Regions from separate parts of the Aliivibrio sp. SR45-2 genome, predicted to be linked through region 2. Evidence: riboswitches for the same ligand, from Rfam matches in the RefSeq annotation. Region 2 holds a riboswitch; the other holds the start of a gene.
The links. Region 2 has a riboswitch for lysine ahead of lysC (lysine-sensitive aspartokinase 3). Riboswitches for the same ligand answer to the same signal wherever they lie in the genome.

Region 1: another riboswitch for lysine. It lies ahead of AACV33_RS12685 (Na+/H+ antiporter NhaC family protein); the one in region 2 lies ahead of lysC (lysine-sensitive aspartokinase 3).

The regions. Positions count from the first base shown of each region.
Region 1 is NZ_CAWPRC010000161.1:85,794-89,183, reverse strand. It holds gene AACV33_RS12695 (MipA/OmpV family protein) at 1-547, shown strand, start outside; gene AACV33_RS12690 (H-NS family histone-like protein) at 628-1,032, opposite strand; lysine riboswitch at 1,274-1,457, shown strand; gene AACV33_RS12685 (Na+/H+ antiporter NhaC family protein) at 1,542-3,128, shown strand; gene AACV33_RS12680 (nucleotidyltransferase domain-containing protein) at 3,240-3,390, shown strand, end outside.
Region 2 is NZ_CAWPRC010000189.1:5,778-9,167, reverse strand. It holds gene metH (methionine synthase) at 1-313, shown strand, start outside; gene lysC (lysine-sensitive aspartokinase 3) at 382-1,731, opposite strand; lysine riboswitch at 1,799-1,973, opposite strand; gene AACV33_RS18040 (pyridoxal-phosphate-dependent aminotransferase family protein) at 2,187-3,296, shown strand; gene AACV33_RS18035 (PglL family O-oligosaccharyltransferase) at 3,345-3,390, opposite strand, start outside.

The DNA.
Region 1 (3,390 bases), on a different contig from region 2:
TCGTTTATATCCTATTGGCTCACCTCAAAATATTATCTTTCGTTTTGTATATGATCCTCGAACATTTCAACCAGAAGATTCTAAAAATACAGAGATGCAGCAATTAGATGAACGAAAAAGTACGGTGCTAGGTGGGGTTAGCTATCAAATGATTACTCATATAGGGATCATTGAGTTCACCGGAGGAACTGATGTTGGTAGAGCGCATAATGGATTATATGCAGAAGCAGCATGGCGTTTACCGATTAGAGGCAAAGGATGGGCCGTAACCCCATCTTTTGGTTATTCATATAATAGTCAACGGTTAAACAATCACCTTTATGGGGTATCAGCTGAAGAAGCCCAGAGAAGCGGTATTGAAGAGTTTGATGCTGATTGGGATGGCCAATTTTTTATTGGATTATCGACTTATTTCCACGTAACCTCAAATATAAGAGTGACGGGGGGCTTACGATATGTGAATCTTGAAGGGAATTTAGAGCAAAGTCCGATGATAGAGCACACAACCAGCTCTACGGGTAATGTTGGTATAGCATACGTATTCTAAATAATAGATATTTAGAATAAAAAAAAGCCATTCATTTGAATGGCTTTTTTATCGAAATCACATTGTTCTATAAGAACAATTTAGATAGCGAACTCTTCTAATGATTTACCAGAATCAAGGTGTACTTGAAGTGCTGATGGAGTACGGCCTTGGCCTGTCCATGTTTTTTCTTCGCCAGCGTGGTCTAAGAATTTGTACTTAGCTGGACGTGGAGCACGTTTCTGCTTTGTTTTAACTGTAGTAGAAGACATTGTGTCTAGTAGATCTTCAGGAGCGATACCGCTCTCAATCATCATTTGACGGAATTCTTCAAGCTTCGCTTGTTTTTCAGCAAGTAGAGCGCGATCTTCAGCTTCTGTTTCTTGACGCTCAGCAACAACTGCTTGAAGCTTTTCAAGTGCTTCTTCTAGTTGCTCTAATGTCATTTCACGAGATAACGCGCGTAGGCTACGTAGGTTCAGTAATGTTTTAATAGTATCAGACATGTTTGATTCCATATTAATTTGATAATGTAATTTTTATATAACCATTAAATAATATATCAAACTATGGGATAAGGAAATAATTAATTATTAATGATAATAATATTAAAAGTGATCTTTCTCTGTTGTGAGATAATTAAATGTTAATTTTAAAGTATCTCATTCTATCGAGGGGTGGTTTTTAATGTTAAAATTCTCAGAATAGTATTGCAAAGTTGTATTCAATCCGTACAATAACTCCACCTAAACGGGTAGAGGCGCATTGCCTAAAAGTAAATTGTTCGAGGTTGATAACCGATGACTGCAATTGAAAGGAGTCAATGCCGAAGTTAGTACTGTTATCAAACAGGTTAGCTGGGGTTATTTCGAAAAGGAATAACACTGCCATAGTCAATTTTATTTTTTAACTATGGAGCGCTACTGTGGGGGAATGGTTTTATTACATTCACTTCCTTATAACGGTATATACCGTATCTACAGTAGATCTCCAACCAAACTGGTTGTTGTAGATCATGAATTTAGCCGATTTTTCCAATTCTCCAATTTCAATATTGCCCCCATTAGTTGCACTGGGTTTAGCTATCATTACGCGTCGAGTTTTATTATCTCTCGGTGTGGGTATCGTTCTAGGCGCTATCTTATTATCAAGTTATTCAATTTCTGGCACAAGCGCGTATGTCTTTAATTCAGTTAAAGGCGTATTTATTGCTGACGGAGCAATAAATAGCTGGAATATGAGTATTGTTGCTTTTTTAATCTTATTAGGAATGACAACAGCACTTCTAACCCTATCAGGCGGAACACGCGCTTTTGCTGAATGGGCACAAACACGTATTAAAAGTAAACGTGGAGCAAAATTATTGGCAGCTTGCTTAGGTGTGTTTATTTTTGTTGATGATTATTTTAATAGCTTAGCCGTTGGTTCAATATCCCGCCCTGTAACTGACCGTTTTTATGTATCACGTGCTAAATTAGCTTATATTTTAGATTCAACAGCCGCTCCTATGTGTGTACTAATGCCAGCGTCTAGCTGGGGTGCATACATTATTACTATTATTGGTGGTATTTTAGTTTCTCATGGAGTGACTGAATATTCAGCACTGGGCGCTTATGTTCGTCTCATTCCTATGAACTTCTATGCGGTATTTGCATTATTAATGGTATTTGCCGTTGTTTGGTTCCAATTAGATATTGGTCCTATGCGAGATCATGAAAATGAAGCTAATCGTGGTAATGGCTTTGATGATCAAGCGGTTGATAAAGAATCGAAAGATTTAAATGAAGAGCTAAACATCACAGAAAGTGATACTGGTAAAGTTTCTGATTTAATCTTTCCAATTATCGTACTAATTGTCGCGACTATTTTCTTCATGGTTTATACCGGTGCTCAAGCGTTAATCGCTGATGGTAAAGAATTCAATATTCTGGGTACCTTTGAGAATACCGATGTTGGAACCTCATTATGTTACGGTGCTTTACTTGGTTTAGCGTCTGCATTAATTACGGTTTTCCGCCAAGATATAGAAATGAAAGACATCGCAATCACAATGTGGATTGGTGCTAAGTCAATGTTTGGCGCAATACTCATTCTATTCTTTGCGTGGACAATTGGTTCTGTTATCGGTGATATGCAAACCGGTTCATATTTGTCTAGCTTAGCTCAAGGCAGTATTGGTATTCATTGGATCCCAGTTATTTTGTTCTTATTGTCAGGTTTGATGGCATTTAGTACAGGTACGTCATGGGGCACATTTGGCATTATGCTTCCTATCGCAGGAGACATGGCTGGTGCAACAGATATCGCACTCATTTTACCAATGCTAGGTGCTGTGTTAGCTGGCTCTGTGTTTGGTGATCACTGTTCCCCTATCTCTGATACAACAATCTTGTCTTCAACAGGGGCTCGTTGTTGCCATATAGACCATGTATCGACACAATTACCTTATGCGTTATCTATTGCTGGTGTTTCAGCGGTTGGTTATATAGCACTTGGCTTTACTAACTCTGTATGGATGTCATTTTTAGCATCAACCGTTGCCTTTGTTCTTGTTTGTGGCGCAATGATGGTAATTTCAAAGAAGGGTCGCGTAACCGCTTAATCCTCTCTTTTTTTAACTCTTAAAAAACCGGCTTTGATTGCCGGTTTTTTATTGCTATTTTTCTGTTTAATCGCGATCATGGCGCTTCATATATGCTTTTAGGAGTTCTTTGTGTCTCGTTATAGTTTGCCCCTCATCGATAAAAACTCCCCATTTCAAGCTGTATTTGAACCGGCAATTAAAGACTTGATGGTGCATGTTCGTTCTGCTGCTCCTAAGTCAATCCACAGTATTTATTTATATGGTAGCGTGGCAAGACGAG
Region 2 (3,390 bases):
GTCTAATGATGAGTTGATCCGAGAAAAATACCAAGGCATTAGGCCTGCTCCTGGATATCCTGCATGTCCTGAACATACTGAAAAAGGGGCTCTTTGGGAATTAATGAAGATTGAAGAATCAATTGGCATGTCATTAACATCGAGCTATGCAATGTGGCCTGGCGCTTCAGTATCTGGAATGTATTTTTCTCATCCTGATTCTCGTTATTTTGCTATTGCACAAATACAGAAAGATCAAGCTGAAAGTTACGCTGAACGAAAAGGCTGGGATATGTTAGAAGCAGAGAAATGGTTAGGACCTAACTTAAATTAAACCTTAATTATGACTTAAAATAAATGCCCGTTAGCGAATGTTAATGGGCATTTTTATTACGTTAATATTTATTCGAAGAGTTCTTTATGAAGTACTTCAACTGCTTTTTTTGCTTCAGCGTCACTTAATAAAAAGCATAAATTATGCGGGCTAGCACCGTAACAAATCATACGTAAATTAAATTCTTCTAATGTACCAAAAACTTGCTTTGCAGAGCCTTTAGAGTTACTCATCTTATTACCAATTAAAGCGACTAAGCATAGATTATTTTCAACTTCTACAGTGCAAAGTTCTTCGAGCTCTCTTTGTGCCTCTAACGGTAGTTCAGGAGCTTTACCGTTAGTGTTCGTTTGATCTAAAGTTAATGCAACACTGACTTCTGATGTGGTAATTAAATCTACCGATATTTGGTATTTAGCTAAAATTTTAAATACTTCAGCTAAAAATCCATAAGCATGGAACATACTTGGGCTATGTAACGTCACCATGGTTTGATTGCAACGTAATGTTAATGCTCGAAATAATGGAGAGCTATTTACCTTTTGTTTGATCCATGTACCGCCTTTTTCTGGCTCTTTAGATGAGCCAACAAACACTGGGATTTGATGACGCAATGCAGGAAGTAAAGTTGAAGGATGTAGAATTTTCGCACCATAGTTTGCCATTTCTGATGCTTCACTAAAGCTGATTTCTGGAATAGGGGAAGCTTTGGGAGCAATGCGAGGATCTGTCGTATAAATGCCAGGGACATCAGTCCAAATTTCTAAACCGCAAGCTCTTACTGATTCTGCGATCAAGGCTGCACTATAATCACTACCGCCTCTGCCTAATGTTGTTGTATTTCCGTCACAATCCGCACCAATAAATCCTTGAGTAACTACGATGTGTTTTTGGCATAAAGGAGCTAGTTTTTCTTGAGCTAGATGAGAAATATAGTCTAATTGAGGTTCGCCTTTACCAAATGTTGAGTCAGTACGAAGAACGGTTCTTATATCAAAACGAACGGCTGAATTGCCTCGCTCAATTAACAATTGAGTAAATAGGTGAGTAGACATTAGCTCACCGCAAGAAACAAGGTGATCGGTTAATTTATCACTTATTTGGAATGAGGCTGAATCAGCGGCTTTTTCTATATCATCTAAGATTTCAAGAATAGCTTGTTCTGGATAAACAGGATCAGCTAATTGATCTAATACAGAGAAGTGAATATCTTTTAATTCATTAAGAATATTTTTTTTCCGTTGAGTATTTTCAACACCGTTAGCTAATTCAACTAACAGGTTTGTGACCCCTGAGCAGGCGCTAATAACAACTAAGTGAGTATTTTTGTTTTGTTCTATTACATGGGCACTACGGCTCATTGCTTCAAAATTAGCAACGCTAGTGCCACCAAATTTAGCAACATTTATAGGGTTCACTATCCTGTCTCCCGACTACATCCAATGTGGAAATAAATATGAAGAAACGACAGCAATATAAAAGGTTATTGCTAGAAGCTCTTCACTTAATATTTAAGTGACAATCGTAAGGATTCAGCCAATACGATCGATAAACGACTCCCAAGGGTAGTTTATCTCGGCATAACTCTCCCTCACTTATTTGTTTTGGAGTTTGGGCTCCACAAATTAAGCTACCTAGGTAATGCTCCTCTTCTTTATATTTCTAAAAGTACGAAATACGTTTCATTAATGTGCTTTTTTATGAATCAAATGTCAATTGATAGTAACGTTTTTTTTGTCTTTCTTACCTTCTAAGTAAAATTTAACTATTTAGTGTTGTTTTAGGCAGTTAAGTCACTCTAATTAGTTTGTCTAATTGAGTTTAATTATTTTTATGTTTATTATTTGAACACTTACTATTCAAGGAGCGAGTCATGCAAAGTTTTATTCCACCACAAAGAACCCTTATGGGACCTGGTCCATCTGATGTTTCTCCCCAGGTATTACAAGCATTGAGTCGCCCTACTATTGGTCATTTAGACCCATTGTTTATTAAAATGATGGATGAAGTAAAAGAGCTATTAAAATACGCATTTCAAACAAAAAATGAATTTACTATCGCGGTGTCAGCACCAGGCAGTGCAGGAATGGAAACGTGTTTTGTTAATCTTGTAGAGAGAGGCGAAAAAGTACTTGTTTGCCGTAATGGTGTTTTTGGTGAGCGAATGCGACAGAATGTAGAGCGTTGCGGTGGAATTGCGATCGTTATTGATGATGAATGGGGAACTCCTGTATCGTTAGCAAAAGTAGAAGAAGCATTGATTAAAGATCCTGAGATTAATGTTATCGCATTTGTGCACGCAGAGACATCAACAGGTGTATTAAGTGATGCGAAGTCTATCTCTGAATTGGCACTGAAATACAACTGTTTAACTATTGTAGACGCAGTAACATCGTTGGGTGGGGTTCCTTTATTCGTAGATGAATGGTTATTAGATGCGGTTTATTCAGGATCTCAAAAATGCTTATCTTGTATACCTGGTCTTTCTCCGGTGACGTTTTCAAATAAAGCGGTTGAGAAAATGAAGTCAAGAAAAGAACCGGTACAAAGTTGGTTTTTAGACCAAAGCCTTGTATTGGGCTACTGGAGTGGAGAAGGCAAAAGAAGCTATCATCATACCGCACCAGTAAACAGTCTATATGCATTGCATGAATCATTATTAATGCTTAAAAATGAGGGGCTAGAGAATGCATGGAAGAGACATGATTATTTTCACCAAGAACTTAAGCGTGGACTAGAAAGTTTAGGTGTTTCATTTATTGTTGATGAGAAATACCGATTACCACAGCTAAATGCGGTCTATATTCCTGATGGTACTAATGATGCTTTAGTTCGAAAAGTATTATTAGAAGAATATAATTTAGAAATTGGCGCAGGATTAGGGGATTTAGCGGGTAAAGCTTGGCGCATTGGATTGATGGGGTATGCGGCACGTAAAGAAAACGTGTCTCTTTGTTTAAAAGCGTTATCTGACGTATTATAAATAACATGATGATAAAACGCCGTTGATAAATTCAACGGCGTTTTATCATTACTTTCTGATTTGACGTAACTTTTGGTCAAGTTGAACGGTTTCG